DNA from 3 places in the Arthrobacter sp. P4_H3 genome. Region 1 is predicted to be linked to each of the others. Evidence: riboswitches for the same ligand, from Rfam matches in the RefSeq annotation. Region 1 holds a riboswitch; each other region holds the start of a gene.
What was found. Region 1 has a riboswitch for thiamine pyrophosphate ahead of thiC (phosphomethylpyrimidine synthase ThiC). Riboswitches for the same ligand answer to the same signal wherever they lie in the genome.
Positions count from the first base shown of each region.

Region 2: linked by a shared signal. The riboswitch ahead of AC1DRE_RS10275 (ECF transporter S component) and the one ahead of thiC (phosphomethylpyrimidine synthase ThiC) in region 1 are both predicted to bind thiamine pyrophosphate.
Region 3: linked by a shared signal. The riboswitch ahead of thiO (glycine oxidase ThiO) and the one ahead of thiC (phosphomethylpyrimidine synthase ThiC) in region 1 are both predicted to bind thiamine pyrophosphate.

Region 1 covers NZ_JBFUKK010000002.1:378,356-382,494, forward strand. The annotation lists gene AC1DRE_RS05040 (alpha/beta fold hydrolase) at 1-185, shown strand, start outside; gene thiC (phosphomethylpyrimidine synthase ThiC) at 154-2,037, opposite strand; TPP riboswitch at 2,032-2,139, opposite strand; gene AC1DRE_RS05050 (amidohydrolase family protein) at 2,225-3,307, shown strand; gene AC1DRE_RS05055 (VOC family protein) at 3,392-4,139, shown strand, end outside.
Region 2 covers NZ_JBFUKK010000005.1:454,458-458,596, reverse strand. The annotation lists gene mnhG (monovalent cation/H(+) antiporter subunit G) at 1-96, shown strand, start outside; gene AC1DRE_RS10280 (DUF4235 domain-containing protein) at 184-447, opposite strand; TPP riboswitch at 622-765, shown strand; gene AC1DRE_RS10275 (ECF transporter S component) at 838-1,470, shown strand; gene AC1DRE_RS10270 (ABC transporter ATP-binding protein) at 1,487-3,118, shown strand; gene AC1DRE_RS10265 (energy-coupling factor transporter transmembrane component T family protein) at 3,115-3,918, shown strand; gene AC1DRE_RS10260 (hypothetical protein) at 3,957-4,139, opposite strand, start outside.
Region 3 covers NZ_JBFUKK010000002.1:26,540-30,678, forward strand. The annotation lists gene AC1DRE_RS03505 (ferritin-like domain-containing protein) at 1-583, shown strand, start outside; gene thiE (thiamine phosphate synthase) at 580-1,299, opposite strand; TPP riboswitch at 1,326-1,445, shown strand; gene thiO (glycine oxidase ThiO) at 1,432-2,739, shown strand; gene thiS (sulfur carrier protein ThiS) at 2,736-2,972, shown strand; gene AC1DRE_RS03525 (thiazole synthase) at 2,978-3,793, shown strand; gene AC1DRE_RS03530 (4a-hydroxytetrahydrobiopterin dehydratase) at 3,824-4,139, shown strand, end outside.

The DNA of each region.
Region 1 (4,139 bases):
CCCTGGTGCTCACCGGAGGCTGGGAACCGCTTTATGAGGAAATCGCCGGCTACCTGCGCGAAACCGGTGCCCTGCACCGCGTTGCCGCGGGCGGACACCGGCCTCAGGACTCGGTGGAGGGCGACCGGGTCATCCGGTCGTTCATCGCAGAGGTCAGCCGGCGTCAGCACTCACAGGCGTCTTAGCGGTTCCTTCACCGGCAGTGCTGCGCGCGCCCGGCCCCTTCGGGTCGGGAAGGCTAAGCTCCGGCAGGTAGACCTTGCCGCCCGCGGCAAGGAATTCGTTGCTCTTCTCGCGCATGCCGGCAGCCATCTCGGCGAGGGCCGTCTGGGCCTCGGCTGAACCGTATTCGTCCCTGATGTCCTGGCTGATGCGCATCGAGCAGAACTTGGGACCGCACATCGAACAGAAATGAGCAGTCTTCGCCGGCTCGGCAGGCAACGTCTCGTCATGAAACGCTTCCGCGGTGACCGGGTCCAGCGACAGGGCAAACTGGTCCCGCCAGCGGAATTCGAACCGGGCCTTGGACAGCGCGTCGTCACGTTCATGCGCGCCGGGGTGGCCCTTGGCGAGGTCGGCCGCATGGGCGGCGATCTTGTAGGTGATCACGCCGGTCTTGACATCGTCCTTGTTCGGAAGCCCGAGGTGCTCCTTGGGTGTGACATAGCAGAGCATTGCCGTGCCGTAGCGGGCGATTTCCGTGGCGCCGATGGCGGAGGTGATGTGGTCGTAGCCCGGGGCTATGTCCGTAACCAGGGGCCCGAGGGTATAGAACGGGGCGCCCTTGCACAGTTCCTGCTGGCGTTCCACGTTCTCGCGGACCAGGTGGAACGGCACGTGGCCGGGGCCCTCCACCATCACCTGCACGTCGAACTCCCAAGCGCGCTGCGTCAGCTCGGCCAGGGTGTCCAGTTCGGCGAACTGGGCGGCGTCGTTCGCGTCCGCCGTCGCACCCGGCCGCAGTCCGTCGCCCAGCGAGAACGCGACGTCGTACTTGGCGAAAATTTCGCACAGCTCGTCGAAGTGGGTGTACAGGAAGTTTTCCTGGTGATGCGCCAGGCACCACCCCGCCATGATGGCGCCGCCCCGGGACACGATTCCGGTGACCCGCTTGACCGTGAGCGGAACATAGCGGAGCAGCACGCCGGCGTGGATGGTCATGTAGTCCACGCCCTGTTCGCACTGCTCGATCACGGTGTCCCGGAAGATCTCCCAGGTGAGGGCGTTGGCCTCGCCGTTGACCTTCTCCAGGGCCTGGTAGATCGGTACCGTGCCGATCGGGACCGGGGAGTTGCGGATGAGCCATTCCCGGGTGGTGTGGATGTCGTCGCCGGTGGAGAGGTCCATCACCGTGTCGGCGCCCCACTGAGTGGCCCACTGCAGTTTGTCCACTTCCTCGGCAATGGAGCTGGTAACCGCCGAGTTGCCGATGTTGGCATTGATCTTCACAAGGAAGGCCTTGCCGATGATCATCGGTTCGGATTCCGGGTGGTTGATGTTGTTGGGGATGATGGCGCGTCCGGCAGCCACTTCGCTGCGGACCAGCTCCACATCGCAGTTCTCGCGGAGGGCAACGAACTGCATCTCGGGCGTCACCACACCCTGCCGTGCGTAATGCATCTGTGTGACAGTCTTGCCCTCGACGGCGCGGCGGGGCACCGGCTGCGCGCCCTTCCACTCTGCGGACGCGGCGCCGCGGCGCACTGCCGACTTGCCGTCGTCGAGCAGGTTCCGTTCCCGGCCGCTGTAGGGCTCGGTGTCGGACCGCGATTCGATCCACCGGGTCCTGAACGGTTCCAGGCCCACCACGGGATCGCTTCCGGGCCCCGCTGTCCGGTACACCCGGAACGGGGGGTTGGCGGCGCCGCCCGGAGAGTCCTCCAAGGCAATTTCGGTCACCGGCACCTTGATCCCGGTGGCCTCGTCGGCGATGAACGCCAACGAATGGGACTTCAGGGACTGCGTTTCAATCGTGCCCGGCTTGCCGGAATCGGCGTCGTTTTGGGCAGGGATCAGCTGTGTTTCTTGTGTATTCACGGAATACTCACTTCCTTCGCCGGCATTACCCGGACAGGTTCAACGGTCGCAGGCCGCGTCAGCCCGATCTCAGCCCCTGCAAGGGCACCCGTGTGGTCGTAAACGAAGCTACCACAGGGCCGGGCGGTGCCCTTGTCACATGGCGCTCAAGTCCGGCGGCGGCAGCCCGCCGGACTAGGCTTGAACCATGGCTGGCATTATCGAATTCAGCGGGACCGTGCTCACCGCCCCGGACCAGGAACGGCATGGCCTTTGGGCTGTCGACGGCAGGCTGACGTTCAAGCGGCCGGCCGTTCCCGCTGATGTTGTGCTGGACGGCTGGGTCCTGCCGGGCCTGGTGGATGCGCACTGCCACATCGGGCTCGGACCCGCCGGTGACGTTACCGAGTCCCTGGCCGAAGAGCAGGCCATGACGGACCGGAACGCCGGCGCCCTGCTGGTCCGCGACGCCGGCGCCGTGCACGACACCCGCTGGCTCCAGCACCGCCCCGAACTGCCCAGGATCATCAGGGCCGGCCGGCATGTTGCCAGGAAGAGCCGCTACCTGCGGGGATTCGCCGTCGAGGTTGAACCGGACAGCCTGGTCGAGGCAGTGCGGAAGCAGGCACTCGCGGGCGACGGCTGGGTCAAGCTGGTGGGGGACTGGATCGACCGGGGCGCCGGCGACCTAGCGCCGTCGTTCCCCGCCGCCGTGGTGCGGGACGCTGTCCGCGCCGCCCACGATGAAGGCGCCAGGGTGACCGCGCACTGTTTCGCCGAGGACACGCTGGATGACATGCTCGACGCCGGCATCGACTGCATCGAACACGGAACAGGCCTTCTCCCGCGGCATCTGCCCCGGTTCGTGGAACAGCGCGTCCCGATTGTTCCCACGCTCATCAATATTGCGACCTTTCCCGAAATCGCTGACCGGGCCGACGCGAAGTTCCCGCGCTACGCGGCGCACATGCGGGCGCTGTGGCAGGGGCGGAACGAGCGGATCCTGGAAGCCTACGAAGCGGGCGTGCCGATCTACGCCGGGACCGATGCGGGCAGTGTCATCGGCCACGGACGGATCGTGGACGAGATCCACGCGCTGCATGCTGCCGGCCTGCCGCCGGAAGCGGCGCTGGACGCGGCGTCATGGGCAGCGCGGGAATGGCTGGGGGCTGACGGCATCGCGGAAGGCGCCAGTGCCGACGTCGTGCTGTGCGCACAGGACCCGCGGATCAGTCCGGCGACGCTGCGGGATCTCAAACACATCGTTCTTCGGGGCACTCAGCTCCGCTAGGAATAAATTGAAGCTTCAAGTAATTTAACTCTATGTAATCGTCGCCGGACGCCGGTGGCGGAGTTTCGTGAGTTTGGAGTTGCCATGACCGCAGAATCCAGCAGCAAGGACCTGCTGCCCGCAGATCTCGCCATGGGCACGGTGATGCTCAAGGTGGGGAACATGAAGCTGATGACGGACTATTACCAGCGGGCGCTCGGGCTGGAGCCGGTGGCCGAGCAGGACGGCGGCATGTACCTTGGCCGGCGCGGAAGGCCCTTGGTCCACCTCGCGCCGGCCCCCGGACTGAACTTTCCCGCCCGGGGTGAGGCCGGACTGTTCCATACGGCGCTGTTGTTCGAGGACCGGGCGTCGCTCGCGGCCACGGTGGCCTCCGCAGCCCGGTACGAACCGGGTCTGTTCACGGGCAGCGCGGACCACCTCGTCAGCGAGGCCTTCTACTTCAGCGACCCGGAGGGCAACGGCATCGAGCTCTACTGGGACCGCCCGCGTGAGGCCTGGGCCTGGGAGGGCAGCAACGTGGTCATGGACAGCCTTGCCCTGCCGCCGCAGAGGTTCCTGCAGGAACACCTGACCGAGGAGGCGGTGAGCGGTCAGCGGGAGACGCGGGCCGGCGTCGGGCACGTCCACCTCCAAGTCGGCGATGTGCGATCAGCGCACGACTTCTATGTGGGCACGCTTGGTTTCGAGAAAACTGCAGGATGGCACGGGCAGGCCCTGTTCGTCTCGGCCGGCGGCTATCACCACCACATGGCCATGAACGTCTGGAACAGCAGGGGCGCAGGGCCGCGGCAGGACACGCTGGGCCTGGGTGAAGTCCTGATCGAAGTTC
Region 2 (4,139 bases), on a different contig from region 1:
AGGGAACTCCTCACCACGGACGAGCTGGAAGCCGTGGTGCAGAAAGCCGCCGACAAACGTGACGCGGACGACGACGAAGCAAGCGGCCGGGCCTAACTTCCCATGGAGTTTTTGTCCAGATAACGCGACTTCGAGCCCGCTCATCGGCCATTATCTGGACAAAAATTCCAATAAGGGTGTGGGCTAGACGATGTCCTGGCTCTTGGCGAAGCGGGTGATGGCACGCTGGGTGCCGCGGTTGGCCAAAACCTGGATGATCGCGCTGACGGCTGCCGAAATCAGGGCAAAGGTCAGGGCGCTGCGCAGGGTGGTGGGAACGTCATCCTTGTCGCCTTTGGGCGGCTTCCTGCCGGTGACCTTTTCCCAGATGACGTCAACGGCCTTGGTGCCGGCGAATCCGGCCAGCAGGCTCACTCCGGTTCCAAGCAGCTTGATGAAAAGACTCATTCCAGGTACTCCTAAGACGGCGGAAACAGGGCTTCCCCTAGCCTAGCCCCCTCGGTGCGCGGAGCATGGTCAGCCTTCCCCCGGAACAAGGCGGCGGGCCACCCGATTGTGACAACTTCCCCCGGGATTTCGCGGGCTCCCGGGTGTAAACTGATCAACGCCCACAAGGGCGATTTGATACGACAGGGGAGCGTCGCCGTCGGGCATCACTGGAGCAGTCCAGGGGAACCGGAGGCGGGCGCTGAGAGTGCGGACAGCCGCAGACCCTCGAACCTGATCCGGTTAGTACCGGCGCAAGGGAGTCGAGTTCTCAGAGTGTCCGGCAGCAGGCGGCGGAAGCCGCGGTCCGGCCGGGAAGCACTCTCCCCTCCTGTACCTCAGGAGGAAGACATGACTGATATTTCTGCAAAGCAGACGTTGCACCACGGCAAGAAGAGCTGGCGCGTGGTGGACATTGTTGTTGCCGCGTTGATCGCCGTGGCCGGCGGCGTTATTTTCTGGGCATGGTCCCAGGGTGCCGCCGCTGTTTCACCGCCCATCAACGCCGTTTACCCGCCGCTGACCGGCCTCATCGCCGGCGGCTGGATGATTCCCGCCGTCCTAGGCATGCTGATCATCCGCAAGCCGGGCGCTGCCATCTTCTGCGAAACCGTGGCTGCCACCGGGGAACTGATCATGGGCTCGCAGTACGGTGCGTCCGTGCTGTTCTCCGGCTTCGTCCAGGGCCTTGGCGCGGAAATCATTTTCGCCGTGTTCGTCTACAAGAAGTTCAATCTGCCCGTTTCGCTGCTGGCCGGCGCCGCTGCAGGCTTCTTCTGCGGACTGAACGATGCGTTCGCGCCGTGGGGCTGGAACATCGCGTACGCTGCCGGTGACAAGCTGGCCTACATCATCTTCACCGCCATCTCGGGCGCCATCATCGCCGGGGGGCTGTCCTGGATCGCCACGCGCGGCCTGGCCAGGACAGGTGTGCTGAGCTCCTTCGCCTCCCGCAAGGCAGCCACGGAGCCCGTCTTCTCCTGATGACGGCACACTGCTCATGACGTTTACCGACAGCGTCCGCCCCGCAGCGGTCACGGCGCGGGGCTGGGGCTGGCGGCACGCCGGCCGGTCCCAGCCGGCAGTCCATGGCCTCGACCTGGACATTCAGCCGGGCGAACGCGTACTGCTCCTCGGCCCCTCCGGCGCGGGCAAGTCCACGTTGCTGCATGCCCTTGCCGGAGTGCTCGGTGACAGCGACGCCGGCGCCCACCACGGGGGCACCCCGGACGCCGAGGACTCCGACGAGACGGGCGCCCTGCTGATCGACGGCGCCCCGCCGCGCGCCCAGCGCGGGCGGGCGGGGCTGATGCAGCAGGACCCGGAGACGCAGGTGGTCCTCTCCCGTTTGGGGGACGACGTCGCCTTCGGCGCCGAAAACCTGTCCGTACCGCGCGGGGACATCTGGAAGCGTGTGGGGGAGGCGCTCGACGACGTCGGGCTGGCCCACCTGCCGCTGGACCATCCGACGTCGGCCCTGTCCGGCGGCCAGAAGCAGCGTCTGGCGCTGGCCGGCATCCTCGCCATGCGCCCGGGACTGTTGCTCCTGGACGAACCCACGGCCAACCTCGACCCCGCCGGTGTGCTGGAGGTCCGCGACGCCGTGGGCCGGTGCCTGGACAAAACGGGGGCAACGCTGGTGGTGGTGGAGCATCGCGTGGGCGTGTGGAAGGACCTCGTGGACCGGATCGTGGTGCTGCAGCCGGGATCGGCCACGGAATCCGCAGTGCTCCTGGACGGGTCCCCGGATCAGGTCCTGGCGCAGGCCCGGGACGTGCTCGTAGCCGCCGGCGTCTGGGTGCCCGGGTATGTGCCCGCCACCCGGACGCGTTCCGGTGCCGCAGGAGTGCCGGGTGCCACTGGTGGGCACGGTGCCGGAATGCCCGCTGGCGGGGACCTGCTGCTGGCCGCGGAAAGCCTGGCAGTATCCCGCGAGCGTCCCCGCCGCCGGCGTTTCAAAACCGTTCCGCCGGTCCCGGTGCAGTCCGGCATCACGGCGCAGGTCCGGGCCGGTCAGGCGCTGACCATCACCGGCCCCAACGGCTCCGGGAAATCCACGTTCGCCCTGACCCTCGCCGGGCTGCTCCAGCCGGTGGAAGGTAAGGTATCCGCCACGGTCGAGCTCAGTGACGGCGCCGGAATCGACCCGTACAAATGGAAGGCGGAGCAGCTGATCGCGCGGATCGGAACCGTGTTCCAGGAGCCGGAGCACCAGTTCGTCACCGGCCGGGTGCTGGACGAGCTGATGTTCGGCCCCCGGCACCTCGGTCACGGAGAGGAACGCGTGGACGAACTGCTGGAACGCCTCCGGCTGACCAAACTCGTGGATGCGAACCCTTATACACTCTCAGGCGGCGAGAAGCGCAGGCTGTCCGTCGCCACCGTCCTGGCCGCCCATCCCAGGGTGCTGATCCTCGATGAGCCCACGTTCGGTCAGGACGCCAACACCTGGGCGGAACTGGCGTCCTTCCTCTCCGAACTCCTCGACGCCGGCACGGCCGTGGTGTCCGTGACCCACGACCAGGAGTTCAGCGACGTCCTGGGCGGCACCGAGCTGAAACTTGGTGCGCCCCAGCTCAATCTTGCTGCGCAGGAACCCGGCCCGCGCAATCCGGAGGTGGCCGCGCCATGAGGGAAGCATTGACCCTGCACGCCAACCATGCCCTGCTCACCCGGGCCAATCCGCTGGCCAAGTTCGGCGTCGTGATGCTCATGACCGTGGTGCTGGCGCTGTCCATCGACTGGGTGTCCGCCTCCGTGGCGCTGGCCTTCGAACTGCTGCTCTTCCCGCTGGCCGGCCTGACCGTCGCGCTGCTGTGGCAGCGCGGGTGGCCGTTGATCGTGGCGGCCGCGCTGGGCGGCTGGAGCACCTCGATCCTGGCGCCGGACACCGGAAGGATCCTGCTCGACGTCGGCATCTGGTCCATCAGCGAAGGCTCGCTGGAGCTGGGGCTGGGGTTCCTGCTGCGGGGACTGGCGATCGCCCTTCCCGCGGTGCTGCTGATGAGCTGTACGGATCCCACCGACCTGGCGGATGCCCTCGCCCAGAAGGCGAAGCTGCCGCACCGCTTTGTCCTTGGCACGCTGGCGGCCATGCGGCTGGTCGGGCTGATGGCGGAGGAATGGCAGACCATCGGCATGGCCCGGCGCGCCCGGGGCGTGGGCTCGCACGGGAACCCCGCGCAGCGTCTCCGGGCGACGCTCGGGCAGAGCTTCGGCCTCCTGGTGCAGGCCATCCGCCGGGCTTCACGGCTCGCGGTCACCATGGAAGCGCGCGGTTTTGGCGGCGCGCAACGGACCTGGGCGCGCGAATCGACGTACAGTGCGTTGGATATCTGGGTGGTGCTCGGCGGGCTCCTCATTGCCGCCGCGGCCGTCTCCGCGGCAGTCGGGGCGGGGACCTGGAACATGGTGTTCCTCGAGCAGCAATAGACCGCCCGGGCCCGCCTCGGAGTGGTCACGGGCCAGCATTATTCGCGCCAGTTGAGGAATCCCCTGTGGCCTTCCGGCGGCGTAAGCACGACGTCGCGCCCGTACTTTTTCTTTGCATCCCCACCGAAGAAGGCATCCGGAATAATACGAACGGCCTTGGCGACCTTGCCGTCCTTGAGGAAGATGAACAGCGCCGGGGAAGCCGTGTAGCGGTTCTCCCC
Region 3 (4,139 bases), 350 kb from region 1:
GAGGTTCTCCGCGGACGCGCGGTATTCGCCCACCCTCCACGACCGCGCCGTACTTGGCAGGATTGCCGTGGTTGAGTTCCGGCACTACGAGCTGGTGAGCTCCCGGCTGGCCAGTATGAACATCGATGCCGAGGACGCCATGCTGCCGTTCCAGGCTGCCGTGGACTACTTCCACTCGCGGACACGCCCGGCGGACTGGTTCGAATCCCTGATGAAGGCCTACGTCATCGACACGGTCTCAGCCGACTTTTACCGGGCCATCTCGCAGTATGTGGATTCCGCCACGCGCGAACTCATAGAACAGATCCAGGACTCCGAAGAGACCACCGAGGTCCTTCGCGAACGGCTCAAAAGCGCCCTGGCCGATGACCCCAGGCTCGCGTCGAGACTTGCGCTCTGGGGCAGGCGGCTGCTGGGCGAAGCATTGACCCAGGCACAGCGCGTCAGCTACGAGCACGCCTTCCTGGCAAGCCTGATCGGCGGCGAGGACAACGCCACAGCGAAAGAGCTGGTCAGCGGGCTGATCTCCGGCCTGGCGCGGAACCATTCACGGCGTATGACGCAGCTCGGCCTGACCGGCTAGACGTCCTGCTGGCCGGCGTCGAGCGCCTCCAACAGCGACTTGGCCGCTGCGGCCGGGTCGTCTGCCTCGGTAATGGCGCGGACCACCACGATGCGCTGCGCTCCGGCAGCCACGACTTGTTCAACGCTGCCCAGGTCGATGCCGCCGATGGCGAACCACGGCAGCGGCGAACCGCCAGCGGTCGCTCCATCCGCGCGGTCAGCTGTTTTGCCTGTTGTTTTGCCGATGGCACTGGCCGCGTAGCGGACCAGGTCGAGGCCGACGGCGGCCCGGCCCGGCTTGGTGGGAGTGGCCCACACCGGCCCCACGCAGAAGTAGTCCAGTCCGCCGGGACCGGCAGAGTCGGCGATGGCGGCGTCGATCTGCTCCGGGCTGTGGGTTGACAGGCCGATCACGGCGTCATCGCCGAGGAATTTCCGGGCCGAAGCCAGGGGAAGGTCCTTCTGCCCGATGTGGAGAACCGGGGCGCCGGCGAGCGAGGCGATGTCGGCGCGGTCGTTGACCGACCACAGCCGGCCGTGGCGGCGTGCCGCAGCCTCCAGCACTTCAAGCAGCTCGAGCTCTTCGGCGGCCTCCAGGTTCTTGTCCCGGAGCTGGATGATGTCAACGCCGCCGGCATAGGCGGCATCGACGAAGTCCCCGAAATCGCCCCGGTCGGTGCGGGCATCGGTGCAGAGGTACAGGCGGGCGCTGGTGAGGACGGCGTGCTCGGTCATGTCACCAGCCTAGTTCCTCTAAACTGGGGTGGTACCGCGGGAGCCCGCCGCAGCTGTCACAAAGCTGCAGGGCTGAGAGGGCGTCAGAGCCGACCGCTTGACCTGATCCGGTTAGTACCGGCGTAGGGAAGGATGACAATGAACCCGCAACCCGCAGCAGGCCTTCCCGCCGCACGCGCCCGGGAAATCAACGCCGACGTCGCCGTCATCGGCGGAGGGGTCATCGGCCACGGCATCGCCTGGGAAGCCCGGCAGTCCGGCAGGTCCGTGGTGCTCATCGACGACGCACCGGGTACTGGCGCCAGTTGGGCCGCCGCCGGCATGCTGGCGCCCGTGAGCGAACTCCATTACCAGGAGGAACAGCTCCTGGAACTCATGCTCCACTCCTCGGGGCTGTGGCCCGCCTTCGCCGCAGGCCTCGAGGCGCAGGATACCGGCGCCGGAGCCGCCGGCACCGGCTACCTCACGACGTCGACCCTCGCCGTCGGGGCCGACGCCGCCGACCGCCGGGCGCTTGCCGACCTGCGGGGAGTCCAGCAGGCAAGCGGCCTCACAGTGGAACCGCTGACCGTCAGGGAAGCACGGGCCCGCGAGCCGCTGCTGAGCCCCGGGATCTCCTGCGCCTTCGACATTCCGGCCGACCACCAGGTGGATCCCCGCCGGCTCCTCGCCCTGATCGCAGAGTCCCTGGCAGGTACCGCCGTGCATGAGCGGGCCGCCGGCCTGCTCTGGGAGGACGGGCGGGTCAGCGGGGTCGGCCTGGCCGGGGGAGGCACCGTGAACGCCGGGGAGACCATCGTTGCCAACGGGCTGGGGTCTGCGGCACTGGGCGGGCTGCCACCAGGCCTGAGGCTGCCGCTCCGCCCGGTGTACGGTGACATCCTGCGCCTGCGTGTTCCCGCTTACCTGCAGCCGCTGGTGACATCAACTGTCCGCGGCATGGTCCACGGAATCCCCGTCTACATCGTTCCCCGGCAGGACGGAACGGTGGTGATCGGGGCGACGCAGCGCGAAGACGCCCTCGCCGCTGCGGACGTTGAAGGCACCGGCACTGAACCGGCGGCACCTGCCGAAACCGCCGTTTCAGCCGGCGGCGTCTACCAGCTGCTCCGCGACGCGCAGGTGCTGGTGCCGGCCGTCGCTGAACTGGAGCTCCTGGAAGCCACCGCCAGGGCCCGTCCGGGAACGCCGGACAACGCGCCGCTGCTGGGGCGGGTCGCGGACGCCCGCACCGGCCGGGACATTGAAGGGCTGATCATTGCCACCGGATTCTTCCGTCACGGCGTCCTGCTGACGCCTGCGGCCGCTGCCATCTGCAGGCAGCTGATGGACGGCAACGCCGACCCGCGCTGGGCGCCGTTCCGGCCTGACCGGTTCTCCCGTTTTCCGGCACCGTCCGCAACCACAGTCACAATTGACCCGAACAAGGAAACAGCATGAACATCAAACTGAACGGCACGGTCCACGCGGTCGACGACGGCGCGTCCGTCACCACCCTCATCAGCCAGGTCACCGGCAGGAACCTCGCCCCCAACGGGCAGGCTGCCGACGGCCAAAAACTGGGAGTGGCGGTTGCGAGAAACTCCGAGGTAGTGCCGCGCAGCCAGTGGTACGTCACGGCGCTCGCCGAGGGCGACGACGTCGAACTCGTTACAGCGGTACAGGGAGGTTGAGCATCATGGCAGGAAGTACTGTTGCCGGCACGGCACAGGCACAGCAGGCGGCGGACCCCTTCATTGTGGACGGTGTTCCGCTGGGGTCCCGGCTGATCATGGGCACCGGCGGTGCGCCCAGCCTGGACGGGCTGGGCGCGGCACTAATCGCTTCCGGCACGGAGCTGACCACCGTGGCCATGCGCCGCTACTCGCCGGCCGAAACAGGCTCGCTGTTCCAGCTCCTGGTGGACCACAACATTCGGGTCCTGCCCAACACCGCCGGGTGTTTCACGGCCAGGGACGCAGTCATGACGGCGGAACTGGCGCGGGAGGCGCTGGAAACGGACTGGGTCAAACTTGAAGTGATTGCCGACGAACACACGCTCCTGCCGGACGCCGTGGAGCTGGTGGACGCCACCGAGCAACTCGTCAACCGCGGGTTCAAGGTGTTCGCCTACACCAACGACGACCCCGTGCTGGCGCTGCGGCTGGAGAACCTCGGAGCCACCGCCGTGATGCCGCTCGGCTCACCCATCGGTACCGGCCTGGGCATCCTGAACCCGCACAACATCGAACTCATTGTTTCCCGCGCATCCGTTCCCGTGGTGCTGGACGCCGGCATCGGCACCGCGTCCGATGCGGCGCTCGCCATGGAACTGGGCTGCGACGCCGTCCTGCTGGCCACAGCGGTCACCCGGGCGCAGAACCCGGCGATGATGGGGGAGGCCTTCAAACACGCGGTCATCGCCGGTAGGCTGGCGAAAGCGGCCGGCCGGATTCCGCGTCGCGAGCATGCTCTGGCGTCGTCGGCCATGGAAGGCCGGGCGGAGTTCCTCTAGGCAGTCCGAGACCATCCAAGGGAGCCAACGGTGACCGGCAAGGAAGACGTTCTTACCCGACCACGGATTGACGCCGCGCTGGCGGACCTTCCCGACTGGAGGTACCGGCTGGGCGGCCTCGTGACCGTCTACAAGACGCCCACGGCGGCCGGTGCGCTGGAGCTGATTGCCGCCGTCGGGCGCCTGGCCGAGGAACAGAACCACCACCCGGACCTGGACTGGCGCTACAACAGGGTCTTCATCCGCTTCACGTCCCATGACGCCGGCACCGAGGTAACGCAGCGTGACGTGGCCGCCGCGGCGGCGGTCAGCCAGGCGGCCGCTGCTGCCGGGGCCGCCGCGGAAC